3 regions of the Rhizobium sp. X9 genome follow, and region 1 is predicted to be linked to each of the others. Evidence: predicted binding sites of a transcription regulator. Region 1 holds the regulator's gene; each other region holds the start of a gene.

The links. The regulator PhoB, encoded in region 1, activates phosphate uptake and scavenging genes when phosphate is short. The targets are predictions, from matches to a motif close to TGTCATNNANCTGTCAT.
Region 2: JZY08_RS04640 (bifunctional 2',3'-cyclic-nucleotide 2'-phosphodiesterase/3'-nucleotidase) is a predicted target of PhoB. The motif match lies at 4,286-4,302, and genes of this name have one in related genera.
Region 3: phnC (phosphonate ABC transporter ATP-binding protein) is a predicted target of PhoB. The motif match lies at 3,871-3,887, and genes of this name have one in related genera.

What each region holds. Positions count from the first base shown of each region.
Region 1 is NZ_CP071311.1:112,396-122,487, reverse strand. It holds gene JZY08_RS00565 (2'-deoxycytidine 5'-triphosphate deaminase) at 1-888, opposite strand, end outside; SAM riboswitch at 962-1,040, shown strand; gene JZY08_RS00560 (O-succinylhomoserine sulfhydrylase) at 1,084-2,268, shown strand; gene apaG (Co2+/Mg2+ efflux protein ApaG) at 2,514-2,906, shown strand; gene JZY08_RS00550 (Hsp33 family molecular chaperone) at 2,958-3,947, opposite strand; gene argF (ornithine carbamoyltransferase) at 4,191-5,108, opposite strand; gene JZY08_RS00540 (aspartate aminotransferase family protein) at 5,163-6,362, opposite strand; gene JZY08_RS00535 (GcrA family cell cycle regulator) at 6,793-7,326, shown strand; gene phoB (phosphate regulon transcriptional regulator PhoB) at 7,627-8,310, opposite strand; gene phoU (phosphate signaling complex protein PhoU) at 8,342-9,067, opposite strand; gene pstB (phosphate ABC transporter ATP-binding protein PstB) at 9,165-9,980, opposite strand; gene pstA (phosphate ABC transporter permease PstA) at 9,995-10,092, opposite strand, start outside.
Region 2 is NZ_CP071311.1:952,100-962,191, reverse strand. It holds gene JZY08_RS04670 (alanyl-tRNA editing protein) at 1-12, shown strand, start outside; gene sseA (3-mercaptopyruvate sulfurtransferase) at 29-1,450, shown strand; gene JZY08_RS04660 (dihydrofolate reductase family protein) at 1,522-2,166, opposite strand; gene JZY08_RS04655 (DUF4344 domain-containing metallopeptidase) at 2,220-3,104, opposite strand; gene JZY08_RS04650 (DUF1203 domain-containing protein) at 3,268-3,735, shown strand; gene JZY08_RS04645 (PilZ domain-containing protein) at 3,834-4,169, shown strand; gene JZY08_RS04640 (bifunctional 2',3'-cyclic-nucleotide 2'-phosphodiesterase/3'-nucleotidase) at 4,382-6,370, shown strand; gene JZY08_RS04635 (DUF2087 domain-containing protein) at 6,560-7,114, opposite strand; gene JZY08_RS04630 (LysR family transcriptional regulator) at 7,505-8,473, opposite strand; gene JZY08_RS04625 (FMN-dependent NADH-azoreductase) at 8,623-9,240, shown strand; gene JZY08_RS04620 (diguanylate cyclase) at 9,280-10,092, opposite strand, start outside.
Region 3 is NZ_CP071313.1:176,457-185,246, reverse strand. It holds gene JZY08_RS26725 (hypothetical protein) at 1-696, shown strand, start outside; gene JZY08_RS26720 (hypothetical protein) at 886-1,218, shown strand; gene JZY08_RS26715 (DUF6118 family protein) at 1,227-2,012, opposite strand; gene JZY08_RS27760 (hypothetical protein) at 2,027-3,337, opposite strand; partial or broken gene tnpB (IS66 family insertion sequence element accessory protein TnpB) at 3,568-3,750, shown strand; gene phnC (phosphonate ABC transporter ATP-binding protein) at 3,971-4,780, shown strand; gene phnD (phosphate/phosphite/phosphonate ABC transporter substrate-binding protein) at 4,777-5,625, shown strand; gene phnE (phosphonate ABC transporter, permease protein PhnE) at 5,696-6,502, shown strand; gene JZY08_RS26680 (phosphonate dehydrogenase) at 6,516-7,514, shown strand; gene JZY08_RS26675 (LysR family transcriptional regulator) at 7,527-8,447, shown strand.

The DNA.
Region 1 (10,092 bases):
GAAGCCGGGATCGAAGAAGCCGGCATAGTGGACGCGGAACTCGCCCACCAAGGGGTCAAAGGGTGTCATTTCTGCCGCATAAAGCGGGGGCACATGCACGGCCTCGCGTGAGACGAGAATATAGAATTCATCGGGATCGAGGATCAGTTCCGCGCGGCCGCGCGCATGCAGCGGCTCCCAGAAATCGAGAACGTCGTGCTGGGCCTTCTTGTCGACATCGACCACGGCGGTATGATGCTTGCCGCGATATCCGATCAGGCCGTTCTCGCCAAAACCCATGAGGTCGATGGAAAGCGCGATGCCGCCGCCGGTCACGTTCGGAGTGTCGCTCGCGACCAGCATTTCCGTCTCGTGCAGTTTCAGCAGCTCGCTTTCGTTGAGCAGCGAGTGACCAACGCGGAAGCGGATCTGCGACAGGCGCGATCCTCGACGCACGACCACGGGGAAGGTGCGCGGGCTGATTTCCAGATAGAGCGGGCCCGAATATCCAGCCGGTATCTTGTCAAATTCCTGCGCATTGTCGGTCATGACGCGGGTGAAGATATCAAGACGTCCGGTCGAGCTTTTGGGATTGGCCGAGGCCGACATGTCCGCCGGCAGCTCCAGGCTTTCCATCAGGGGAACGATATAAACGCAGCCGGTCTCCAGCACCGCCCCCTGGGTGAGATCGACCTCGTGCAGGCTGAAGCGGTTGAGCTTGTCGATGACGCGGGTTCCGGGGCCCGGCATGAAACTGGCGCGCACACGATAGGCCTTCGAGCCGAGCCGCAGATCAAGGCTGGCGGGCTGCACCTGGTCAGCATCGAGATCGGCTTCGCTTTTCAGCTTGCCGCCCGCAAACAGCGCCCTGATTGCGCCATCCGCCAAAATGCCCGTCGTTCTGATCATGGTCATCATTCCTTTTTACGGCGACAAAACCAAAAGGAAAGCATTGACGCAAGCCGGTAACGGCAGTATGGCAAGCTTATCCCGTGGTGATTTGGCCGGTCGGCTTGCAGCCACGTTAAACAAGTGGCTAAAAAGACCGGGTGCTAGGAACCGGTCTGCTTTTGCGGCCGGTTTTTTTGTTTTGAAGGTGATCACATGAGCAATAAATGGCGCCCGGCAACCCAGCTCGTTCACGGCGGTACGCTACGCTCACCCTATGGTGAAACGTCGGAAGCGATCTATCTGACCCAGGGTTTCGTCTACGAAAACTCCGAGGCCGCCGAAGCGCGCTTCAAGGGTGAAACGGATGGATTCATCTACGCCCGCTATGCAAGCCCGACCAATGACATGTTCGAAAAGCGCATGTGCCTGCTGGAAGGTGCGGAAGACGCCCGGGCGCTTGCCTCCGGCATGGCCGCCGTCACCGCCGCCATCATGTGCCAGCTGCGCGCCGGCGATCATATCGTTGCTGCCCGTGCCCTCTTCGGCTCCTGCCGCTGGGTGGTCGAAACGCTTGCGCCGAAATACGGCATCGAATGCACGCTGATCGACGGACGCGATCTCGGCAATTGGGAAAAGGCGATCCAGCCGAACACCAAGCTGTTCTTCCTTGAAAGCCCGACAAATCCGACGCTTGAAATCATCGACATTGCCGGCGTGGCGAAGCTCGCCAACCAGATCGGCGCGAAAGTGGTGGTCGATAACGTCTTCGCGACGCCGCTCTTCCAGAAGCCGCTCGAACTCGGCGCCCACATCGTTGTTTATTCGGCAACGAAACATATTGACGGTCAGGGCCGTTGCCTTGGCGGCGTGATCCTTTCCGACAAGAAGTGGATCGAGGAAGAGCTGCAGGATTACTTCCGCCATACCGGCCCGGCCATGTCGCCGTTCAACGCCTGGACGCTGCTGAAGGGCATCGAGACCCTGCCGCTGCGCGTCAAGCAGCAGACGGCCAATGCCGGCAAAATCGCCGATTTCCTCGCCGATAGCGGCAAGGTTGCCAAGGTCATCTATCCCGGCCGCGCCGATCACCCACAGGCCGACATCATCGCGCGGCAGATGTCCGGCGGATCGACGCTCGTGGCTTTCGAACTGAAGGGCGGCAAGGATGCGGCCTTCGCGCTGCAGAACGCGCTGGAAATCGTGAAGATCTCCAACAATCTCGGCGATGCCAAGAGCCTCATCACCCACCCCGGCACCACGACGCACAAGAACCTGACCGATGAGGCGCGCGCCGAACTCGGCATTTCCGGCGGCACCTTGCGTCTTTCCTGCGGCATTGAGGATACGGACGATCTGCTGGAGGATCTGGCGAAGGGTCTGGCAGCCGTTTCGGCTTAAAAATTCAGTTTGCACATCGCCATGGCCCGTCTTCAATGTCCGGCCATGGCGTCCGAAAGGCTCCCGCCGCAAGGGTGAAGCCCGGTATCAGGCAACCAATATTTACCTTTACCGTTATCCCTAACGGTAGAAAACAGCGCAACAGAAGATGCCGCCTGCCCGTCAAGTCGTTCATTTTCTTGACGATAGCCAGAACCTATAGTGTAGGATATCGGCGGCAGGCATAATATCGAGGTGTGGCGCGTATGTATCGTGCTCTGACAAGGGATATCGAGGTTACGGTCGATCCGTATTATCTCGAGGAACAATCCGACCCGGATGACGACCGTTACGTCTGGGGCTATAAAGTCGTGATCTCGAACAACTCAGATATTCCGGTAACACTCGTCAACCGCTACTGGCACATCACCGATCAGAACGGACAGGTGGATGAAGTCTACGGCCCCGGCGTCGTCGGCGAGCAGCCGCATCTGAACCCCGGCGACAGCTACGAATATTCGTCAGGATGTCCGCTGGATACGCCGTCCGGCCTGATGTTTGGCCATTATGAAATGGAAACGGACAAAGGCGAGGTGTTCAATGTCACCATACCCGCCTTCTCACTGGATTCACCCGGCCTGATGCGGGTCTTGAACTGACGCAAACGGGGCCGCACCATTTAATAGCGCGGCCTCGCCAGTCAAAGTGCCTCAGGCGTTTTCAAACTCGCTGACATCATAGCGATAGGTCGTGGAGCAGAACTCGCAGGTCACGGCAATTGCGCCGTCTTCTTCGCTTGCCTTGATCTCTTCGGCGGTGAAGCCGGAGAGCACGCCCTTGATCTTTTCGCGCGAGCAGCTGCAGCGGTCAAAAATCGCCTGCGGATCGTAGATGCGCACGCCACTTTCGTGGAAAAGCCTGTAGAGCAGACGCTCCACCGGCACCTGCGGATCGGTCAGCTCGTCGGTATCCACCGTGTTCAGCAGCGTGACCGCCTCGGTCCAGGCATCATCCTCAGCCACGTCGTAATTGCCCTCATCGCCGTCGCCTCCGTGAAGATCACGCATGCGAAGACGCTCAGGCGCCTGCGGCAGAAATTGCGCAATCACGCCGCCGGCACGCCAGCCGTGGCGTGGCTTTCCATCGCCGTCACGGTCGAAGAATTCGGCAACGCCAAGGCGCACGCGGGTGGGAAGCTGTTCCGACTGGCGGAAATAAACCCCGGCGATTTCTTCCAGCGACGAGCCGTCCAGCGGCACGATGCCCTGATAGGGCTGCATTCCCGCGCCCTGATCGATGGTGAAGGCCAGAATGCCGGTGCCCAGCAACTGTTCCGGAGAGGTCGCTCCCGCCGCAATCGCCTCCGCCAGCCGCTCCTCATCGAAACGGGCATAGGCACGCATGCTTTCAGGGGCGGTGAAATCCGCCACCAGAAGGTCAACCGGGCCGTCACCCTTGGTCTGAACGGTGAGCTTGCCGGAAAATTTAAGCGAGGTGCCGATCAGCGCCGTCAGAACGGTGGCTTCCGCGAGAAGGCGGGCGACCACCGCAGGATAGTCGTGCCTTTCGAGAATGGCATTCAACAGCGGCCCAACCTGCACGGCGCGGCCGCGCACATCCAGACCTTCGACCTGAAAGGGCACGACCTTGTCGTCGCCAGCCAAATCGAGATCGTCCAGTTCAACTGTTACATCTGCCATATCATAACTCCTTGGCGCAGCCGTTGCGCCGCTACCGTCCAAAAGTCCGGCTTTCTGAATGTGCTTTTTCCGCTTGTCGCACAGAGATTCGGGAAGCGAAACCGCCTCCGGGAAAAATCGTGCAAATCGTGATTGTGGCCCGCCAGCAAAACCGACGAGCCTTTTCGAAGTCCCACAGATGGTAATGTGCCGAGCCAAGTTCAAGCACCCTTCCTCACCGTTTGGCAGGAAGGGCAAGAGCCGTCAGATGACGCCCATGCACCAGGCAATGATGGACTTCTGCGCATGCAGGCGGTTTTCCGCCTCATCGAAGACGACCGACTGCGGCCCGTCGATCACGCCATCAGTCACTTCCTCGCCACGATGTGCCGGCAGGCAATGCATGAACAGCGCGTCTTTATCAGCCTTCGCCATCAGGGCTTCATTGACCTGATAGGGCTGGAAAATATTGTGGCCGCGCGCCTTGTGCTCCTGGTTCATCGACACCCAGGTATCGGTAACGACGCAATCCGCTCCCGCCACTGCCTTATCGGCATCGTGGTACAGCGCGATCTCGCCGCCATTGTTGCGCGCCCAGTTCAAGAACTTGTCATGCGGTTCGGACCCCATCGGCACCGCCATCGCCATGCGATAGCCAAAACGGGCGGAGCCTTCCACGAAGGAATGCAGCACATTGTTGCCGTCGCCCGTCCAGGCAATGGTCTTGCCCTTGACCGGGCCGCGATGTTCCTCGAACGTCAATATATCCGCCATGATCTGGCAGGGATGGGTGTCGTCCGTTAGACCGTTGATGACCGGCACAGTGGCGTGTTCAGCAAGCTCGAGCAGGCGCGAATGATCTGTCGTGCGGATCATGATGGCGTCGACATAACGCGACAGCACCTTGGCCGTATCGCCAATCGTTTCGGCGCGGCCCAGCTGCATTTCCGTGCCCGACAGGAAAAGGGTCTCGCCGCCGAGCTGGCGCATGCCGACATCGAAGGAGACGCGGGTGCGGGTGGACGGCTTTTCAAAGATCATCGCCAGCATCTTGCCGGCAAGCGGCTTTGCCGCCGTGCCGGTTTTGGTGGCAATCTTGCGCGTGCGCGCATCATCAAGAATTGTCCGCAAGTCCTCCGACCCGACGGCCGAGAGGTCCAGAAAATGTTTTGGTGAAACCATGCTGATCTGTCCCATGCTTGCGAGCCCCTGAACAGAGGCCCGCCCTTGATTTACTCAGGCGATTTTCGCCTGTTTCGCTGTCAGGGAGGCGGCGGCCGCGTCGACACGCGCAAGACCCTCGCGGGCCTCTTCCGCCGTGGTGACGAGCGGCGGCAGAAGGCGGATGACATTGTCGCCCGCAGGCACGCCAAGCAGATGTTCGGCGCGCATGGCCTGCAGCAGATCGCCCGAAGGAACCTTCGCCTTGATGCCCAGAAGCAGGCCTTCGCCGCGGATTTCCTCGATCACGTCAGGATAACGATCCTTGAGCGAGGCGAGGCCCTGGCGGAAAACCAACGCGACATCACGGACCTTTTCGAGAAAACCGTCGGCTAGAACGACATCCAGCACGGCATTGCCGACCGCCATGGCCAGCGGATTGCCGCCATAGGTGGTGCCGTGTACGCCCGCCGTCATGCCGGAAGCAGCATCCGCTGTTGCAAGGCATGCGCCGAGCGGGAAACCGCCGCCAATACCCTTGGCGACTGCCATGATATCGGGCGCAACACCGGTCTGCTCATAGGCAAAGAGTTTGCCCGTGCGGCCGACGCCCGTCTGGACCTCATCGAAAATCAGGAGCAGGCCGTGCTCGTCGCACAGACCACGCAGGAGTTGCAGGAATTCCTTGCTGGGCGCGCGGATACCGCCCTCGCCCTGGATGGGCTCGATCAGAAGTGCGGCCGTCTCGGCCGTGATGGCTGCCTTCAGGGCATCGACATCGCCGAACGGCACCTGATCGAAACCTTCGACCTTGGGACCGAAACCTTCGAGATATTTCTGCTGGCCGCCGGCGGCGATCGTCGCAAGCGTGCGGCCATGGAACGCGCCTTCGAACGTGACGATACGGAACTTTTCCGGATGGCCTTTCGAATAGTGATAACGGCGCGCGGTCTTTATTGCACATTCCAGTGCTTCCGCGCCGGAATTGGTGAAGAACACCTTGTCTGCGAAAGTCGCTTCCGTCAGGCGCCTGGCGAGTTTTTCCTGTCCCGGCACTTCATAGAGGTTCGAGACGTGCCAGACCTTCTCGGCCTGCGTCTTGATCGCATCCACAAGGTGCGGATGGGCATGGCCCAGTGAGTTGACGGCGACACCGGCCGCAAAATCGAGATATCGTTCGCCGCTTTCCGTGAACAGCCAGACGCCCTCACCGCGCTCAAAGCGCAGGGGGGCTCTGGAAAACGTATCAAACAATGGCGCGGCGGCTTCGGCCATGGCTGTATCACTCCTTGCGCAGATGCGCTGTCAACGGTTGTCAATAGGCTTCAAGGGTTATCCCTCGCCTGAAAATCAAAAATGCCGCCTCGCGGCGGCAGGGGCACTATTGTCACTTCGTTTGCCGATGTCAACAAAAGTCCGCGTTTCCCGGGCTTCTCAAGCCCTAGTAGGTGGCGGCCGGCGAGCCCCAAGGTGTTGCCTTTCAGACTCAACTCGCCAGCAAGTTGGGGAAAACCGGAAAATCGATTCCAGATGATTCCCCCGACTCTTGCCACGGAGTCTGCGTGGCACTAGGTTAATCGCTAATTACTAGACTGCATTGCGGCGGAACTAGTCACCAAAAATCCGGCGGAAACCACGCTTGCGGCACGCCCGCGAGACGGAGAGGGATTCTGCCGAAAATACACGCGACAAGCGGAGAAGCGGCATGAACTGGACAGACGAGCGAGTCGAAAAACTCAAGAAATTGTGGTCCGAAGGGCTTAGCGCCAGCCAGATAGCAGCGCAGCTGGGCGGTGTCAGCCGCAATGCCGTAATCGGCAAGGTCCATCGTCTCAACCTGCCGGGGCGCGTCAAGGCTGGCGGTCCGGTCACTTCGGCACGTTCCGCGCCCAAGCGCACCGCTGCACCTGCTCCGCGCACGACGACTTTCGCAGGCCGCGTCAACGCAGCCCCGGCGCGGGTTCTCACCCGTTCGAACGCGGCAACGGCGCTGCACGAGGAGATCGACATCGAGACCGCACAGGTTCTCGATTACGTTCCTTCCAAAAACGTTGTCACGCCGATTTCCCGTCGCCTGACGCTGACGGAACTGACCGAGCGCACCTGCAAGTGGCCGGTTGGCGATCCGCTGAAGGACGACTTCCATTTCTGCGGTTGTGAAGCGCTGGAATCTTCGCCCTATTGCAAGTTCCATGCGAAACTCGCCTACCAGCCGGTGAGCGAGCGCCGTAAGGCTTGAGTGTTGCGGCACGCATTTCAACACTCAAAATTACGGGCCTTCGGGCCCGTTTTTTTATGACGAAAAACAGGCCGGCTCCGCGGTCAGCTTGATGACAGCGCGCCGAACCCTTGCCACTCCCTCGTGATTGGGCGTCACCCTTCGATTTTGGTTTCAACTGGCTGCCGATCCTCCGTCAAGACGGAGAATGGCATCGAGTTTTGTGGATGTTGATATAGAAAAAGCCCGAAACCGTTTCCGATTTCGGGCCTGCTTTTTTGCGGCACCATGTTGCCAGCGAAACTATCGGCTCCGCTTCGCTCAGGCTTCCATCGAATATCCGGCACCACGCACGGTGCGGATAACATCCTGCATGTGCGAAAAATTCAGAGCCTTGCGCAGACGGCCGACATGCACATCGACAGTGCGCTCATCGACATAGATATCGTGACCCCAGACGCCATCCAGCAATTGCGAGCGGGAAAACACCCGGCCCGGCGATGTCATCAGGAACTCCAGCAGGCGGAATTCCGTCGGGCCGAGGCGAACTTCGCGGCTTTTGCGGTGAACGCGATGGGTTTCGCGATCGAGTTCGATATCGCCGCATTTCAGCACCGATGACAGAACCTCGGGCCGGGCCCGGCGCAGCATGGCCTTGACGCGGGCCATGAGTTCCGGCGTCGAAAACGGCTTGACGACATAATCATCGGCACCGGTGGCAAGACCGCGAACCCGCTCACTTTCCTCTCCGCGCGCCGTCAGCATGATGATGGGCAGGCGTTCGGTTTCCGGCCGCATTCTCAATCGCCTGCAGAGTTCGATACCGGACACACCGGGCAGCATCCAATCCAGGATGAGAAGATCCGGAATACGCTCCTGCAGCCTGATTTCCGCCTCGTCGCCACGGGGTATCGTGTCGACGTCGTATCCCTCAGCCTCGAGATTGTAACGAAGCAGGACGCTCAACGCTTCCTCGTCTTCCACAACTGCAATCTTGGGCACCATATATTGAACTCCGCAAGCTTCTGCTTGTCTGTTACTCGGTCACCGAACCGAGGGTGTTGGAACTGTCGTCCTTCGGACGCTCGCCCTCCGGCTGGCTGCCGGTGGTCATGTAATAGATCGTCTCGGCAATATTCGTGGCGTGGTCGCCGATGCGCTCGATGTTCTTGGCGCAGAACAGAAGATGCGTGCAGGTGGTGATGTTGCGCGGATCTTCCATCATGTAGGTCAGAAGCTCCCGGAAGAGCGACGTGTACATCGCGTCGATTTCCTCGTCGCGCTCGCGAATGGCATTGGCCTTCTCGGCGGAACGGGTGGAATAGACGTCGAGGACTTCCTTGAGCTGCACCAGCGCCAGCTCCGACAGATGTTCGATGCCGCGGGCGAGCTTGCGCGGCACGCCGGTTCCGGCAACCGCGATGACGCGCTTTGCGGTGTTCTTGCCGAGATCGCCGACGCGTTCCAGATCGGCGGCGATGCGCAGGGTGCCGATGATCTCGCGAAGGTCGGCCGCCACAGGTTGGCGTCTGGCGATGGTGACGATGGCCTTGTCGCCGATTTCGCGTTCGGCATGGTCGAGAATTGTATCGTCGGAAATGACCTTCTGCGCGAGTGCCGCATCGGAATTGACGAGGGCACGCACGGCGTCGCCGCACATCTGCTCGGCAAGACCGCCCATTTCGGCGATGCGGCGCGTCAGAAACTTCAATTCGTCGTCATAGGCGGACAGGATATGCGAATGGGTCGTTGTCTGTGTCACGGTCTAGTCCTCCGGCTTGGCCTGCATGCGCGTACCCGGAAGCGGGCACGGCAGAGGCACCAGTCTTGTTCGGTTTCGAGAAAGCGCCGGCCGGGGATCAGCCGAAGCGGCCCATGATGTAATCCTGCGTGCGCTGGTCGTCCGGATTGGTGAACATCTTGTCCGTTTCATTTTCTTCGACAAGATGACCAAGATGGAACATGGCCGTACGCTGCGAAACACGCGCCGCCTGCTGCATGGAGTGCGTGACGATGACGATCGTGTAGTTGGTGCGCAGTTCGTGGATCAGTTCCTCGACCTTTGCGGTCGCGATCGGATCGAGCGCCGAGCAGGGTTCGTCCATCAGGATGACTTCCGGGCTGACGGCAACCGCGCGCGCGATGCACAGACGCTGCTGCTGACCACCGGAGAGACCCGTGCCGGACTCCAGCAGGCGATCCTTCACCTCGTTCCAGAGACCCGCCTTCTGCAGGCTCTGCTCGACGATCTGGTCCATATCCGCCTTGTTGCGGGCGAGACCATGGATGCGCGGGCCGTAGGCGATGTTTTCATAGATGGTCTTGGGAAACGGGTTCGGCTTCTGGAACACCATGCCGACGCGGGCGCGCAATTCGACGACGTCGATCGCCTGATCGTAGATATCGTCCGTGTCGAGCGTGATCTTGCCGGTGACCCGGCAACCGTCGATCGTGTCGTTCATGCGGTTCAAGGTGCGCAGGAAAGTGGATTTACCGCAACCGGACGGGCCGATAAGCGCAGTCACCGTGTTTTCACGGACGTTGAGGTTCACGTCGTAAAGCGCGCGCTTTTCGCCGTAATAAACCGAAACGTCCTTGCCGATCATCTTGTATGAGACTTCATTCATTTTCTTGTCCAGCGCCTTTTCAACTGCTGCTTCCGACAACATGTTCATTGCTCTAGCTCCCTCTACCAGCGCCGCTCAAAGCGGCGACGCAACAGGATTGCGCCAACATTCATGACGATGAGGAACAGAAGCAGGATGATGATAGCGCCAGATGTCCTCT
Region 2 (10,092 bases), 840 kb from region 1:
GCTGTTGCCTGAGATTGGGAGAAACATCGTGAGCACGGATAAGAGCCGTTTCGTCGTTTCGGCGGACTGGGTGGAAAAGCAGCTCGGCACGGCCGGGTTTCGTGTCGTTGATGCCTCCTGGTATCTGCCGGCGCATAAACGCAACGGCGCGGAAGAATTCGCAGCCGGCCATCTGCCCGGTGCGGTATTCTTCGATCAGGACAAGATCGCCGATCATACCACCGGCCTGCCGCATTCCCTGCCCTCGCCGGAATTCTTCGCGGAACAGGCCGGTGCGCTTGGCCTCAGCGATACGGATACGATCGTGGTTTACGATGGTCCCGGTTTCTTTTCCGCGCCGCGCGTGTGGTGGATGCTGCGGGTGATGGGCGTGCGCAAAGCCTATGTGCTGGATGGTGGTCTCGACGGCTGGAAGCGCGAAGGCCGGCCGCTTGAGACCGGCACGCCGGAGATTGCACCCGCCACCTTCACGCCTGACTTCAACGAGAAGCGCGTGACTTCCCTGTCGACCATGCGCGGCATCGTCGACAGCGGTGAAAAGCAGATCGCCGATGCCCGTGGCGCCGGCCGCTTCACCGGCGACGAGGCCGAGCCGCGTGCCGGCATGCGTTCCGGCCACATGCCCGGCGCACGCAGCCTGCCGGCCACTGCCTTTTCCGAGAACGGCCATTTCAAGGACCTCACCGCCATCCGCAAGATGGTCACCGATGCGAGCATCGACCTCAGCAAGCCGGTCGTCACCAGCTGCGGCTCGGGCGTCACCGCCGCCGTCATTACCTTGGCGCTGGAATCACTCGGCCATCGGGACAATTCGCTCTATGACGGCTCCTGGTCAGAATGGGGCGGACTGGAAGATACGCCTGTCGTCACCGGCCCCGCCGAGCCTGTCCCCCTGGTATCGCATGGCCCTTTGAAGGCGCATGTCACACAGCTTGAAATGACCGCTCCACCGAAGGTCAGCCTGCCGATTCCCGTCAATATCCAGACGGCGCTGATGCGGGTTACCGATATTCCCCTGCACTTCTACCGTTATATTTACTGGCGGGTGGGAAAACGCTGGCACTGGCAAAAACGCATGCGCATGAGCGATGCGGAACTCTCCGCCGTCCTCAAGGACCCGAAGAACAGCGTCACGGTTCTTTACATGAACGGCGCGCCTGCCGGTTTCTTCGAGCTGAACAAGGCGAACGACGAGGTGACCGAGCTTTCCTATTTCGGGCTTCTCGAAGAGGCGATCGGCGCGGGTGTCGGCAAGTGGTTCCTGTTGCAGGCGCTTTACGCCGCCTGGCAGGACAATCCCAAACGCGTGACGGTGACAACCAACACGCTTGACCATCCGCGGGCGCTGCAGCTTTACCAGATGATGGGTTTTTCGCCTGTCGGCACCTATGAGGCCTGGGTGGAACCGCTGTCCGATACCGAGCTTCTGGAAATCTCGCTGCGCAATTGAGGTTTCGGCCTATACAAACGCCTCCTCATTCCTGTGCCTGTCACAGGAATGAGAGTGGAGAGACGCTACAATCACGCCTTATCAATGATCAGGTGGGTGGCCCCCTCGCCCGATACCGTCTCCGTGCAGCGATAACCGAGCGCAGGTAGATCCAGCCCTTCGAACAGATGTTCGCCCTTTCCAAGGAAAACCGGCGCAAGCGCCAGATGCAATTCGTCGATCATGCCCCCGGCCATATATTGCCGGATGGTGGAAACGCCGCCGCCGATGCGGACATCCTTGCCGTCAGCGGCGGTGAGCGCCATGTCCAGAGCGGCCTCTATGCCCTTGGTGACGAAATGAAAAACAGTGCCGCCTTTCATGGTGAAGGATGGGCGCTCATGGTGCGTCAACACGAAAACCGGAACGTGATAGGGTGGCTCATCACCCCACCAGCCCTTCCAGTTTTCATCCGGCCAGGCGCCGCGGATAGGGCCGAACATGTTGCGCCCCAAAATCCAGGCGCCGATATTTTCGAAACTTTTCTCGGAGAATTTCTCATCCGTGCCGGTCGAACCGCCTTCCTTGCCGAACATGCGGTGAAAGGTGCGGGTCTTGAACGCCCATTGATGCAGCTCCTCGCCGTTCACGCCCAGCGGGTTCTGCAGGCTCTGGTCCGGCCCGGCACCATATCCGTCAAGTGAGATAGCGAAATTGCGAACGACGACCTTCGGCATGGCACTTTCCTCCATCATTCAGGAGGCCGGATCGCCAGCGCCGGCAATCTGCCTCAGATTTCTCTTTCCAGATTGACCGCCGTCGGAATTTGTCCGCCAGCAGCGCCCTTGTCTTCCGTGACAGTATTCAGGAGATGATCGGCGATCAGCTCCGCCTGGAATTTACCAAGCTCGTAGCAATAGGTGATCTCGCGCTTTTCTGCCGACCAGTAGACATCGGGGCGGCCGCAGGACTTTGCCGTCAGCTTGACGTCGCCCTTGAGGCCATAACCGCCGAAACTGCGGCTGATGAGATCGAGAACCTTCGATTCCTTGACCATGATGGCATAGGGTTCAAGTTCAGGGTCACGCGGCGGCACATAGCTAACGGAAAATCTGGACGGTGTCTGGCTGCGGTGGGGCGCCAGAAAATTCTCCCAGGCCGAAGCGACGCCCGGATAGGCGGCGGCGCATTTGCCGAATTCGGCATTGTCCAGCCCCATCATGGCGGCAAGATCGCCATAACCGTCCTTGTCACGGCCGACCATCAGGCAGGCCATGTTGCGGTCGCGGCTTCTGTCAGGCACCAGCGCGGAAAAGACCGGCGCTTCGTGATCGGGCAAGGTCTCCGCTTCACGCGCCAGATACCAGCTGTCGGTGGCGTTGACGAGCGCGGTATCGAGCCATTCCTCATTGGCCTGGAGGATGAGGGTTCCTGCCAGCTGATCGGCCGGGGCCTGGACACTTCCCGTTTCCGGCGCTCCGAAATCCGAAATCAGCATGCGCGAGCCCTCGTGGTAGAGCGAGAAGATCGCGTTGCCGATAACGAAATTGACCGCCTGCTGCAGCTGCTCGTCGGACAGGCCATCGAGGCCGGAGGCGACCTGCGCCTGCGCCCCGATCGGAGCCGTCAACGAAACAAAAGCCAGCGGAACGGCGGCCAGAAAACGACGGAACATAAAATCAGACCTTCCGGGAACGAGGAGCGTCACTGATTCCCGATGCTAACGAAACACGCAATGGGCTGGTTGCATCGCCTGTCAAGAATCGGGTGGATAGAGCTCTGTTTCGAGATCATAGCTGCAAAGAAGCAACGCCGAGCCGAACCTATAGGACCAAGCCATGACCGATCTCGTTTTTACAGCAATGCCGGCTAAGGAAGCTGAAGCCTTTCGTGCAGGAGCTGGCGACGCCTATGGCAACCCGCCGGAAAAAGCCGTTTCCCCCGGCGGCATGCCCTGCCGCCATTGCCTTGCCCAGATTGACGAAGGCGAAGGAATGCTGATCCTCGCCTACCGGCCCTTCCCCTCGCTCCAGCCCTATGCCGAAACGGGCCCGGTCTTTCTTCACGCGGAGGCCTGTGAGCGCTATCCGCAAACGGATGCCGTTCCCCCGATGCTTAACAGCCCGGACTATATCGTTCGCGGATATGGCGCTGACGACCGCATCGTCTACGGCACTGGCGCGGTGACCGCGACCAGTGAGATCGTGGCACGCGCCGAACATCTCCTGGAGCGCGGCGACGTCGCCTATGTACATGTGCGTTCGGCCCGCAATAATTGCTACCAGTGCCGTATTGATACAGCATAATCGCACGATTACTTACAATTTTAACAGAAGAGCTAAACGGCTTTCAAACTTTCTGCGCCATGATGCAGGTATCGAAAACAATTGATTTGAGTAGCAAAATGGCAAACAACCTTAATATGGCGACCCGCAGCGCACCGCGCAGCAAGACCAGGATTTTCGCGACCGTGCATTATTTCAGCCAGTCGACCCGGGGCCGCGTACTGGACCTGTCGGCCACCGGAATGGCGCTCGAACTGGACGGACCTTTCGCTGCCGCCAAGGGCAGCCGGGTCAAGGTGCAGAGCGAGGACCTTGGTTTCATCGAGGGTGAAGTGCAATGGCAGCACCAGAACCGCCTCGGCCTGCAACTAAGGCTTTCCAGCAACACGCTGGCGCAGCTTTCCTCCTATTTCCGCTTTTTCCATGAAGAAGTGAAGCCGACGCTCGCCCGCTGAAGACATCGGTTTCCGAAATCGGAATGCGCTGACCAAGCAAAGCGCATTCCCATGCGATGACGCGCGTGGCGCTCCCGTGACAAAAAATTTATCAAACGGTTGAAAAAGGCTCCGTCCGTCACCGCCCTGTCATTTTGATGATGGACTCCTCGGCGATTGCTTCTACCTTGTCGTTTTCCATGACAGAGCAAGCTTCATCCGAAGGAGTTCCCATGTCGTCGCTTCTCGCTCTCCACCCCATCAGCCGCCGTTCGCTTCTCAGCGGCATTGCCGCCTCGTCGGCACTGGTGATGCTGCACCCTTTTGCCGCGCGTGCTGCGGCCAATCAGGCGCATCTGCGCATCATGGAAACGACGGACATTCACGTTCACGTCTTTCCCTATGATTATTACGCCGACAAGCCGAACGACACGATGGGGCTTTCCCGCACGGCCTCGATCATAGGCACGATCCGCGCCGAAGCCGGAAACTCGATGCTGGTGGATAATGGCGACTTCCTGCAGGGCAATCCGCTCGGCGACTACATCGCCTATGAGCGGGGCATGAAGGCCGGCGACAAGCACCCCGTGATCAATGCCATGAATGTTCTCGGCTATGATTGCGGCACGCTTGGCAATCACGAATTCAATTATGGCCTCGACTATATGGCCAATACGCTGGCGGGTGCCGGTTTTCCCTATGTCTGCGCCAACCTCACCAAGGGTCAGCTGGCATCTGATCCCAAGCAGGACGAGCTGTTCTTCAAGCCTTACGTCATCCTCGAAAAACAGATCCGCGACGGCGCGGGCGTCACCAGCCCGGTCAAGGTCGGCATCATCGGCTTCGTGCCGCCGCAGATCATGATGTGGGATTCCAAGAACCTCGAGGGCAAGGCCCAGACGCGCGATATCGTCGAGGCGGCGAAAGCCTGGGTGCCGGTCATGAAGGAAGAAGGCGCCGACATCGTCATCGCCCTGTCCCATTCCGGCATCGACGGCAAGGGCCAGAGCGATCGCATGGAGAACGCCTCGCTTTATCTGGCGGGTGTCGAGGGCATCGACGCCATTTTCACCGGCCACCAGCATCTCGTCTTCCCCGGTCCGAAGACCTGGGACGGCATCGAGGGTGTGGATGCGGTGAAGGGTACGCTTCTGGGCAAGCCTGCCGTGATGGCCGGTTTCTGGGGGTCGCATATGGGCCTCATCGACCTGCTGCTCGAAAAGGACGGCAAGAGCTGGAAGATTGTCGACTTCACCTCTGAAGCCCGTCCGATTTATCACCGCGACGAAAACCGCAAGATCGTTGCAGACTTCACGGACAAGCCGGAAGTCATCGCCGCCGCCAAGGCCGATCACGAAGCGGCGCTCGCCTATGTGCGCCGGCCGGTCGGCAAGACCTCTGCCCCGCTCTATTCCTATTTCGCACTGGTGGCCGACGATCCTTCCGTCCAGATCGTCTCCAACGCCCAGACCTGGTATATCAAGGACATGCTGAAGGAAGGGCAATATAAGGACCTGCCGGTGCTTTCGGCAGCCGCACCCTTCAAGTCGGGCGGTCGCGGTGGCGCGGATTATTATACCGATGTCCCTGCTGGTGACATCGCCATCAAGAACGTCGCCGATCTTTACCTTTACCCCAACACGGTGCAGGCGGTGCTGATCAACGGCGCGCAGGTGAAAAACTGGCTGGAAATGTCTGCCGGCATGTTCAACACGGTCGAGGCTGGCGCGAAAGACGCACCGCTCTTGAACGCGGATTTTCCGTCCTATAATTTCGACGTCATCGACGGTGTCACCTACCAGATCGATATTTCCAAGCCGGCGAAGTTCGACAAGGACGGCAAGGCGGTCAATCCCGACAGCAACCGCATCGTCAACCTGCAATTTGAAGGCAAGCCGATCGATCCCGAGCAGAAATTCGTGGTGGCGACCAATAATTACCGGGCGAGCGGCGGCGGCAAATTCCCGGATATTGCCGCCGACAAGGTGATCTTCGTCGCCCCCGACACCAACCGCGACGTGATCGTGCGCTATATCATTGATCAGGGCACCATCAACCCGTCTGCGGATGCCAACTGGTCCTTCGCGCCGGTCGCCAATACCTCGGCAATCTTCGAAACCGGCCCCAAGGGCCGCCACTATGCGGCCGATATCAAGGGCGCAAAGATCGAGGATGCCGGTGAAGGCGCGGAAGGTTTCGCGAAATTCCGTCTGGTTCTCTAGGGATTGCAGCCCTCCCGGCGGGAATGCGCCGGGAGGGCAGACTTGCTTTCGACGCCTCCATCAACTCGACGTAATCCTCGGGCTTGATCCGAGTATCCATTGACTGCGGCGGTGTGTGGGGCCTCGGGTCAAGCCCGAGGATGATGTTGAGCTTGATGAAAGCCTGTCAGCTGCATCGCTGACTATTTCTCAATCACGCCCACCCACAGCGCGTAGCAGCAGCGGCAGTTCCGCCGGTGGCTTTTGCTCGATGCGTTGATAGTCGCTTCCGTCGCGGTTGCGGCGGATGAGCCGCAGGCCGACCATGTCGCGGCGTAGCATCGCGGCATCCCGAAAAAGATGCAGACCATCCAGAAAGCTGCTGAATTCGCGCTCGGAGAAACTGCGGCCGGTGGGGATTTTTGCCCAGAGATACCAGAGGCACAGTTCCTGCTGGGATCGGCGGGCGGGCCATTGCATCAACCGGCCGTCGCCATCGAAAATCCGCGCGGTCTTCAGCACCCTGCCCTCGTTGGCGGCGGGTATTGTCTCCGCTCGTGTCTGTGGTAACGGAGGACCGCTTTCTGCGGATGGCGTGCGTGACGCACGCAGATGCTGAAAATTGCGGAACCCGGCAGCGCGGCTCAGAAGATTGAGCATCTCCACATGGCTCGGCTGGCGGTCCAGCCGGCCGATCTGTTCACGAAGCGATTTGGCAAAGGTCGAGAGGTCGGCAATATCAATGGAAAGGATCGAACGTGGCATGACTTACCCTCAAGTGCCATTCCGAAAAGGTGTCGCTGACCGCCGGCTTCCGACAAGGCACGGGATAAGTGCTGTCAATCTTTCAAAATGCAGGTTTAGCTTCCCTTACGGGACGGCGATGCCTCGGTGAACTGCTGACCGTGGGTTAGGTATAGGCAGGTAGGTCGCTTGCGTCAATTGGTGTTGCCTGGGGCTTGGTGCCGAGGTTGCTGCCTTTTTCTTCTCCCCACCGGGGACAAGGTGGCCCGAAGGGTCGGATGAGGGGGCAAGCTCTCCGGATACGGCTGACGTTGCCCCCTCATCCCGCTGCCGCGGACTTCTCCCCCTCGGGGAGAAGAAACAAGCGGCACCCTCTCGATCCATGTCCAATTGTCGCGGATTCAGCTGATGTCACTCCGCGGCGACAGAAATATTCCTCTGTTTGCTTCCGGCAACTATCCTGTTGAAATCCTTCTGGTTCGGGCAGGCCGACAGACGCTGCTGGAATGCTGTGGCCAGCCACTGGCCGGCGGGGCCGGCGGGTGAATCGACCCGGCGGAGCGCAAAGAGCGGGTACTTGCCCTGCTCATAGGCCCCGAGGTCCAGCGCCTTCAGACTGCCATTGGTCAGATCGTTACGAACGATCGATGCGGGCAGACCGCCCCAGCCGAGACCACCCTTGATGAGTTGATACTTCGTGGCGATATCGCTGACCCGCCAAGTCTTGTAGGATAGCACGTTGAAATCGCGGCCCTTGGTCAGCCCCGACGCATCGGTAACGACGAGCTGGACTTCCTCGCGAACATCGCCGAGGACCAGCGGTCGTTCGATCTGCGCCAGGGGATGATCCGAAGCGACGACCGGCAGCATGAAGGAATGGCCGACCTTTTCGACGACCAGCTCGTCATCCTGGCGCAGCAGCGCCCCGCCGATGCCGATGCCGGCCTTGCGGGAGAGCACCATGTCCATCACCATGCCCAGCTCGCCGACATTGAGGCTGAGGGCGACGGTGGGGAATTCCTTGCGAAAATCCCGCAGCACTGCAACGACCGCTTCTGCCGGCACCATGGTGCTGATGGCGACGGAAAGCTCCGCCTCAAGCCCCTGCTTCAGACCCTTGGCGCGGGCGCGCATCTCCTGCAGGCCGGCGACGATGCGCCTTGCATCCTCGAGCATCGCGCGGCCCTCATCCGTCAGCCGCGGCTGGCGTACGCCGTTGCGCTCGAACAGGGTGACTTCAAGCTGTGCCTCGAGATTGGCGATGGTGTAGCTAACCACCGATTGGGCGCGGTTGAGCGCCCGCGACGCGGCGGAAAAACTGCCGGTCTCGGCGACCGTCAAAAATACCTGCAATTGGTCGAGCGTCGGGTTCGCGTCCATGTTCCATCCATTTCCTCGATAGATGGCTTCCATATTATCACAGTTTTCTTGATGGCAGCAATTCCTCATATAGGGGTCAAAGGAAGGGCATCGTGCTCTCCCGCCCTCCCAAGGCGTCCGTCAATTCATCGCATATGCAAGGAAAGACCATGTCCAACATTCTGCTCATCACCTCCAGCCCGCGTGGCGACGAATCGGTTTCCAACAAGTTTTCCAGTGAACTCGCAAACAAGCTGAAGGCCAAGTCGGCGGCGAATACCCTTGTCCACCGCGATCTCGCTGCCGACCCCATTCCGCATCTCGACACCGTCAAGACCGCAGCGATCCGCAAGCCGGCCGACCAGCGCACGGCTGAAGAAGCGGTTGCCGCCGATTATTCCGACAAGCTGGTTGCCGAGCTTCTGGCCGCCGACACGGTTGTCATCGGCACCGGCCTCATCAACTTCAACATCTATTCCGGCCTGAAGTCGTGGATCGACAACGTCGCCCGCGCCGGCCAGACCTTCCGCTACACCGAAACCGGTCCGGAAGGCCTTGCCACCGGCAAGAAGGTTTACATCGTGCTGGCTGCCGCCGGCGTTTATTCGGAAGGCCCGGCCGCTCCGCTGAACCATGCCGTGCCTTACCTCAAGACCGTTCTCGGCTTCATGGGCATGACCGATGTGGAAGTGATCTATGTCGAAGGCCTGGCATTCGGTCCGGAAGCCGTCGAGAAGGCCGTTGCAGCCGCCGGCGCCAAGGTTGCCGAACTGGCGCAGGCCGCCTGAGCCCATCTGATGCGGGCGATGCCGGCGTGTTTGCCGGTATCAGCCGACCCACATTCCATAACGGCCGTGGACCTGGTCCCGGCCGTTATTTTTTGCCGCGTAAAGCCGCGCATCCGCCTCCGATAGAAGTGCGCGGAAAAGCTGCCCGTCCTCGAAGGACGTGGCAACGCCAATGCTGACGGTCAGCGGCGAACCGTCCGGCCGCTGCATGTCCGCGAGGATCGCCATCCTCAGACTGGCGGAAAAGGCAAGTGCGGCCTCATGCGGAACCGCAGGCAAAAGCGCCACGAACTCCTCGCCTCCGAAACGGTACAAATGGCCATGCGGCTGCACCATGCGTTTCAGAACGGCGGCAAACTCCCGTAATATCTCATCGCCCGGCAAGTGCCCGAACGTATCGTTGACGGTTTTGAAGTGATCGATATCAACGATCAGCACGCTGACCGGGCGCTTTTTCTCCAGGCATTCCACGACAACGGATGGCGCATCGAGTTCCATGCGGGCACGGTCCGAGACGCCGGTCAGCATGTCACGGCCGGAGCGCGATAGAAGCTCCTCATAGCGTTCCCTGAAGGTGAGATCGTTGAACACATCGGCAACGCTGCGGCGCGTCAGGAAGCGCCCCTTCGCCGCCGTCAGCTTGAGATAAATGGCGAAAATCAGGGAATAAATGGCGACCGCCGCCATCTTCGCCTTCCAGCCATCGTAAAAGACATCGATCGGCGCGTTCAGCATATATCGCAGCGCCCCGTAAAAGCCTGCCTGATCGAGGCTTAGAATCACGACGCCGCAGATGGCGAAACGCAGGACGATATGGCGCTGTAGATAGCGCCCCAGCTTTTCATAAAACAG
Region 3 (8,790 bases), on a different replicon from region 1:
CGGCAGCTCCGCTCATGGACTGAAGACCAGTACATCGGGGTCCAAGAAGCCGTTATGATCATGGCCGCTGTTTGGCCCGAATTCCTGGCAGGGCGGCTCACATTCGCTTCCTCTCACCACCGATCCTGGATCGTAGTTGAACAGAAGAGCGACAAACCCTTGCTCTTCGAACGTGAGAACTGGCCGATTAACACCTCGCTTTCGCGCATTCTTGCGGTGCTTTCTGGATTGCAATCTTTTCGCGGCATGACATGCCGGTTCGACCTATCGCAGGCAGGACAAGTCGTTTTTGATGGTCAGAGCGGTAAAATCTTGCGTGTGATCACAAAGGACTTTGAGCCGTCAGAAGAAGAAACCAGGAGCGCGCTCGGGCGGCTAACGCAACATCTCGTCAGCCTGGGGCACGATCATGAAGCCGTTCGCTCCTCGATATCTGATCCATCTCGGTTAGGAGAGTTGATTGATCCTGCCGGCCGCCTCTTACGCACCAATCGCTCCGATCCCGAACAGCGCCTCTTCGAAATGGCCGTCTCGATTTCAGATCGAAAACCTAGCCGGAGGAGCGCCAGCCCTATTCTAGGACAACGTACGGATGCGTTGTATAACGCGATCGGGGGAGACGGCCGCGACGACGCCTATCTTTCGGATGGTCTGTGGATATCGCCCGATGGACACCTTTCCGACAAGGGACGCTAGGCGCTGTTGCAAGCGAGCGAGACAAAACTCACCCACCTGCATTTGCAGAGGTGCAGCAACGTAAGAGAAAACCCTGTGGCTACAATTTCTTCGTCGGACAAATTTGATTCTAGTCAGGCTCAATACTGCTTGTCGTCAGATAGTTTTGTGCTTCTGAGAATAGTTCGGTTCCAAGCATCCTATACTGTTATGACAGCGACAGCCGGAGAAGACGACAGAAGTAAAGCCCCATATCCAAATCAAGAACGCCTCATCGAACATGCGGCCAGCATCTTTTCCGCATTTGGGGCGTCGGCCCGACATGCAAGCGACCTCCATGGCAGGCGCTACGTCGAATTTACTGGCTTGAGCCAAACCCAAATCGAGCAAGGAGGGCAATCCTTGGCAAATGCCCTCGGCTTGGAACTGTCGGATATGGCTGAGATATGGGCGGAGCTTTCCGATGCCGCCGACGAAGATGGGCTAGTTTACCTATCAGATGGTATGTATCTAACGGATGATGGTCAGTTAATCGAACGGTGACTTGGAGCCTAAGTGATCTCTACACTTGTTTGCCGAGTGAAAACGCCGATCATTCCGTCGCTTTCACGGTGATGGTGCAACGCTGATCCTCCGGACGTGCGCGCGGCCTCCCAACAAGCCGCTACCGAGTCCCTGTTCGCCTCAATGAGCTGGTCGGCCGACGCCACCCGCTGCCATGCTTCCGGGCTGCCGAACGCCATGAGGCTCATACCGGCCTGCCACGGCCTTTCGCCCATGACGACACTGGCGACACGCGGCGCGGCCGAGAACGGCAACAGGCGCGGAAGAAACAGCATCACGAGCGCGCCGACGATCAGGCCGAGAGCGAACGCGGCGACAAGCCACCAATTTTGTCGCTTGCGCTCCCGCGCACTGGCGACGTGCGCCGAAAGATTCCGGCCGGCGCGCTCGAGGTCGGACGCCTGCCGCTCGAGCTGTTGCACGGCCGTCCTCACCAAGCCCTCGCCGCTGCGCTCAAGCGCCGCCGCATAGTGCTGCGCGCCCTGCCGGAGAATGGGTGACTGTTCAACGCCGTGCATCCGTTGCGCAACGCTGTCGAGCGCCTGCACGAGCTGGGCGAGCTGGGGCTTGTAGTCGGCCTGCGGCTCGATCTTCTCGAACTGGTCGAAGGCGGCTTCCAGCCCGCGACGGATGACCGTCATTTCCGCGCCGATCTGCGCGCCCTGCGTCTCGATCGTGCGCCGTAGCGCGTCGAACGCGGCGGCCGGGTCGCCGGCGTCCTCGTCCAGTGTTTCCGGCTCGATACCTTCCCTGTCGTCGTCCAGCTCCGTCATGGTCACTCCCTAACCTACATTGACATGCCGATGCCCCGGCTGAGCCGCTGGCCGCGTGTCATTTCCTCTTGCAACTGATGGGCGATGCTCTGCCCCCGGCGAAGCTCCTGCCCGATTCCAAGCTCCTGACGGCGATTGCGCAGGATGGAATCTACCTGCGGGTCACGCTCAAGGCTCTTGGTCAGGCCGTTCATCTGGCTTTCGACCTTGCCCCGCGCCTCGTCGTGCTGCCAGCCGCGAAGTTTCTGGCGCTGGCCGTCCAGTTCCTGCCAGCGGTTCACGAACCGCTCGGCCCTGACATTCGGGTCTTGCAGCGCGGCGTTCTCGCGCTTCATGCCGTCGATGACCTGCGCGACACGCTCCCGGCCGGAAAGCTCGGTCATGGCGCGCGCCGTCTCCGGATCATTTTGCAGGGTCGAGCGCATCAAATCTTTCATGCCGCCCTGCACCTGGTCGAGCTGCTGGCCGGCATCGCGCATTTCCTGCCGCTGCATGTCGAGGACCGGCAAGCCCTCGCGCCGATGCTGGTCGATCGACTGATAGGCTCGCGAATAGCGGTCAACGGCCTGCTCAAGCGGCGACTGCCCCCGCGCCCGCTCGGTCAGCCGGTCGGGCGCAGGCGCCTGCCGCAAGCTCCCTTCCCTTTCCGGCCGCTCGCTGCGCTCCTGCGAGGGTGCAGGACGCGCATTGAGCTTGAGGCCGGCGAACATACCGCGCCGCTGCTTCTCGGCCTGCTGTGGCCGTTTCTGATCGATCTGCGGGCCGTCCTCGCCGGCGCGGTCCTGCTGCGGCCCCTCGGCCGCCGCGCCGCGCGCGAGTTTCAGGCCCTCGAACGGATTGCGGCGCTGCTGTCGATCGCTGGCGAGATCCTCGCGCGGATCTGCACGAAGATCCTGCGCAAGATCTCGGCCGACTTTTTGCGAGGATCTGCGATCAAGCGCATGATCCCCGGCCGTCGACTCCCGCTCCGCACGTAGCCCGGCCGCGCGCTCGGCCGGAATCTCGATCTCGCTGCGGACGCCCATTTGCTCCGCGATCCCGCGCCGCTCGGCAAAGTCACGGGTATAGTCGAGCGTGGTTTCCTTGACGCCCGACCGGGACAGGCGGCGTTCTAGCTGGCTATAGGCCAGATCGCCGGCGTCCTGAACCTTCCATGTGTTGCGGTGCGTCTGCGTCCCATCCGGCAAGGTGACGGGGGTGGAACCCTCATGCTGTAGGCCGATCTTCTCCCCGATCTCGGGCGCGGCCTCCTTCATGGCGCGCTCAAGATCGACGCCCCATAGATGTAGCGGCTTGCCAACATAAGCGCCTCTGCTCGCAAACATCGGCATTTTCTGCTCGAATTATCTGACAATGGAGCGGGCGTCGTGCTCACGCTCTTTGCCAATGTGCTCGCAAACATCCGGGTCTGCTTGCAAACATCCGCCACGTGCTCAGATTAATTGCCAGCGACGGCATGGTCAAACCGGGACGCCTGCCTGTCGTAGTTGCTCGGTCAGCTGACGGGAATATTCGGGATCAAGGGTGCCCGCCAGGAAGGCGCGGATATACGGACATGCGCTGTGGCTTTCCCTCCTTGGCGCTTCGGGTGCAGGAGGTTCTGCAGCATGATCCGTTGTCAGGGCATCTCTTCGTCTTCAGGGGCCGCAGATCGGATATTTTGAAGATCATCTGGCATGATGGTCTGGGCGCCTGCCTTTTTACCCGGCGGCTGGAGAAGGGCCGGTTTATCTGGCCGAATATGGGATAGCATCCGTCAAGGTGGTGTAGAATTGGGACCGGGCCGTCATGATCAGGCGGCTCTGGGTGAAATTTCTCCATCGCAGCTACGCGAGGAGGTAGAGCTGAGTTTAAGTGCTGTCATTGAAGTTTCACGAGCCTGATAAACGGACGTCATATGTCGCCCATAGTGATGCAAATATTCAATCGATGCACCACTAACGATCAGGATTATTGTGATGCTGGCTCTGAACGGAGTTGCCGTGACCTATGCCAACGGCACCCAAGCTTTGAAGACAACGACATTGACGTTCAACCAGGGTCAGTTCGTCGTGCTCCTCGGTAGATCCGGCGCAGGCAAATCTACCCTCATCCGGACACTCAACGGCTTGGTTGCGCCGACGTCTGGTTCGATCACTTCTAACGATATTGGTGCTCTGGATGCGGAAACTAAGCTTCGCATTCACCGAAGGCGAACTGGGATGATATTCCAGCAGCACCAACTCATAGGGCGCTTGAGCGCGCTCGACAACGTCATGACGGGCCGCCTGGGCTACCACTCTGGCTGGCGTACGTTGTTCCCTATGCCGCGTTCGGATCGAAGGCTGGGGTTGGAATGCCTTGAACGCGTAGGCCTTCTTGATAAGGCTCTCGTCAGGGCGGATCAACTATCCGGCGGTCAGCAGCAACGGGTGGGCATTGCGCGCGCGCTGGTCCAGAAGCCCCAACTGGTCCTTGCAGATGAGCCCGTTGCAAGTCTGGACCCTGAAACGGCTGTCGAGGTCCTGTCGCAGCTTCGCGAAATATGCACAGCCGACGGCATCACTGCTGTGATCAGCCTTCATCAGATCGATCTAGCTCGCCGGTTCGGCGACCGGGTCATTGCTATGCGCGACGGGGAAGTGGTTGCGGACGCCGCTGTCGACGAACTGACCGATCAAATGTGTGCGTCGATCTACCGCAGCGCCCCAAGAAATCCGACCACAACACAAGATTTGTCCAACTACGAGTATGATCAACCTTTAGCTGCCATGGAGGCCGCATTATGAAGAAGCTTCTGTCCCTCGCATTCCTCGCCGTTCTTGGCTGGAGTTCGTTGGCGCATGCTGGCTCAAATCCAGAGACATTGCGCGTCGCGTTGCTACCGGACGAGAACGCCGCCACTGTCATCAAAAACAATCGTCCTCTCGAGGAGTATCTTGAGAAGACACTCGGTCGGGAGATTGAACTGATCGTAACGACCGACTACTCGTCAATGATCGAAGCGATGCGTTTCGGCCGGCTTGAGTTGGCTTATTTCGGGCCGCTCTCTTACACGCTCGCGAAAACCAAGGCTGATATCGAGCCTTTCGCAGCACTTATGAAGGATGGCGAAACCACCTATCGCGCTGTAGTTGTCGCCAATGCAGAGGCTGGCATCGAAAGCCTTGAAGATGCAAAAGGGAAAAAGGTCGCGTTTGGGGACGTGGCTTCCACCTCAAGCCACCTTATCCCGAAATCTATGCTGCTTAAGGCCGGAGTTGAGGCTGGAAAAGACTATAGCGAGAACTTCGTAGGGTCGCATGATGCCGTGGCTATTGCAGTGCAGAATGGCAATGCTCAGATTGGCGGACTTTCGTTGCCCATCTACAATTCAATGGTCGCTCGTGGCACCATTGATCCTAAGAAAGTTATCGCCCTCGCCGAGTCCGATCCGTTCCCGCAGTACCCCTGGACCATGCGGTCGGATCTTGACACTTCGTTGAAAGAGGCGATCACCAAAGCCTTCATCGACCTTAAAGACGAAAAGGTATTGGCATCCTTCAAAGCCGATGGGTTCGCTCCGATCGATGACAAAGCCTACGACGTCGTCCGTGAGCTCGGTAAAGTGCTGAACTTGGACCTGAGTCAGTAAGGCGCGTTCGAGACAGTTTCTCACCTTTCGACGCAGGCGCTGGCCTGCGTCCTTTCTTCCAGGATATGTGATGACACAGCCGTCGGCCGACTACGACTCTATCCTTCAACATCAAAACAAAGCTTGGACCAGAGCTGGCGTGATCGCGTTGGCAATTGCGTGTGTGATCATTGTTAGCAGTTATCACTCCGGTCTTCTTGATCTGGAGCGTCTGGGATCTGGGTTTCCTGCGCTCTGGCAGCTCGGTACGGAAATGTTTCCCCCGGATTTCAACCGAGGCTTGGAGTGGATCAGCCCTCTCATCGACACTCTGGCGATGAGTATAGCTGGGACTGCGATCGCGGTACTGATATCACTTCCAGTTGGCTTTTTCGCCTCAGGGAAAACAGCACCCAACGCTGTCATCTATATGATCTCGCGTGGATTGTTGAATGGTCTACGGTCGATCCCGGAGCTGATTATGGGCATCGTCTTCGTGGCGGCAGTGGGATTTGGAGCGCTCCCAGGCGTGCTGGCTCTTGGTCTTCACTCGGTTGGCATGGTGGGCAAGTTCTTTGCGGAGGCGATCGAGCATTGCGATAATGCGCCTATAGAAGCCGCACGCGCAGCTGGTGCGTCGCCGTTCCAGATCGTGACGCGGGCGATCTTGCCACAAGTTCTACCGCAATTGGCCGATGTGACCATCTATCGGTGGGAGTACAACTTCCGCGCCTCGACAATCCTGGGCACTGTGGGAGCTGGTGGTATCGGTTTCGAGTTGATGACATCCCTCCGGATCATGAATTATCAGGAGGTTCTTGCGATCATGCTCGTTGTCCTTCTGATGGTCACCATCGTTGACCAGGTCGGCGCTCTCCTCCGCCGCCAGCTGCAATAGAAGGATAAATTAAATGCTCCCAAAGGTAGTAATCACCCATCGCGTCCACGAGGAGATTATCTCAAAGCTATCTCCCCACGCTCGTTTAGTTTGCAACGATACTGATGATACATGGCCCCGCGAGAAACTGCTCGCAGAATTGAGCGACGCCAAGGCGATGATGGCGTTCATGCCGGACATGATCGACGCGTCTGTACTCGCGCACGCTCCCGATCTTCAACTTGTGGCATGTGCGCTGAAAGGCTTCGATAACTTCGACATCGAAGCCTGCACGCAGCGTGGAGTCCACGTCACGATAGTGTCCGATCTTCTCACTGACCCGACAGCCGAACTTACAATCGGTCTGATGATTGCTCTTGGGCGGCACATTCTGCCAGGCGACAAGAGCGTCAGGAGGGATTACAAAGGTTGGCGCCCTCGGTTTTACGGCCTTGGGCTGCAGGGCACAGCAATCGGCATTTTAGGGATGGGAGCGATCGGAAAAGCTATAGCACAGCGCCTAAGTACCTTCGGCGCCATTGTGTCGTACTGGGATCGTCAATCCCTGGACAAAGCCGATGAGATCAGACTGAACGTAAAGCCTCTTGAATTTGACCAGTTGATCTCGTCGTCTACCTTTCTTGTGTGTGCACTCCCGCTTTCGGCCGAAACGAAGCATCTCCTCGGCGCTGAACAACTCGCCAAAATGCCCAAAGGAGCACTTCTTATCAATCCTGCACGCGGAAGCGTGGTTGATGAAGAGGCTGTTGTCGCTGCATTGCAGGCGGGGCGCTTGGGAGGCTACGCCGCTGATGTTTATGAGATGGAGGACTGGGCCAGACCCGACCGGCCTGACAAGGTCCACGGGGGTCTCCTCAATCGCGAACATGATTCGATCTTGACACCCCACATAGGCTCAGCAGTGGCGAAGTCGCGTTTGGCTATCGAGCACGAGGCTGCTGACAACATTATAGATTTTGTCCAAGGCCGAAGACCTCGTGCGGCAATTAACGAGGTTCAACTAATTCCTTGATTAGAGAAAGTAATGTTTAGCCTTTCGCATGTCGCAGCATTCATAGAGGTAATCGAAACTGGCAGCTTTCACGAGGCGTCGCGACGGCTTCAGATATCCCAACCGACTGTCTCACATAATGTGAAACGATTGGAGGATATACTAGGGGTGCGGCTGGTCGAGAGGAGGAAGGACAAGTGTGTGCCGACTCGGCAAGGGCTCGTATTCTTGCCATTCGCACGCAGCCTTTTGACCGTCACGAAGAGATCTCTGGACCGCCTGCACAGCGGCCGGATTACGTTGGGTGCCAGTACTAACATCGGTACCTATATTTTGCCAGTCCACTTGAAGCGTTTACAGGATGCTCAAGGCCGGCCACCTGAGGTGGCCGTTGCCTCAAATCCTGAAATCATCGAAAAGCTCTTGAGGAAGGAGATTGATCTAGCCTTTACCGAATGGTGGGACGATCGAAAAGGATATCAAGCCCGCCTTTGGCGGAAGGAAAAGCTGGTAATAATCGTATCCCCACAGCATAATTGGAGGACGCGAAAAACAATTGAAGCGGCAGAGTTATTTCAAGAGTCCCTCATTGGCGGAGAACGTGGAACCGGTACCGGATCCGTGCTCCGCGAGGCCTTCGGCCAAGCGGCAGAGCAATTCCCAATCTCATTCAATGTCGGGAGCACTGAGGCTGTGAAGCATGCAGTTCGAGCTGGTCTCGGCATTTCGATCGTGATGAGGAGCACTGTCCTCGATGAGCTCGCGTCGGGTAGGCTTTATGAGGTTTCTGTTGAGAATGTGGTTCTCGAAAAGTCTGTGTGGGCTGTACATCCCGTACATATGGAGGATGGTTCACCGGAAGCAATCGCGCTTAAGGTTATACTCGATGCGAGCGCCCCTCTGGGTGACCTAGAGCACGTCCACATTACTCGGGGTCATATCCGCAAGATTTGAAGTAGTTGGCGCATTCCTGCGGCTCGAACATGGTAACGGCCTGGCCGACCGCATCCTTTGGTATCGCCGCCTCAATTCCCGGAGTATCCCATACAAGGGGACAAGATCGGGGACCGCCCGATTTTCGATGCGTAAGGTTCCCTGCTCCATGTCGCGAATATTCGGCCGTCAGACACATAGTTGGTTTCCATGGATCGTTTGTCATAAACGAGGGTTTTTGAGCATGCCATAGCGCATGCCGTCACGCCCCTTGAATGGCGCGATGGAATCTTCTCAAAACTGTTATAGAAACGGTTGTCGCAAAATGCTATGTGTCCAACGACTTTCAAGAACATTTGGATGG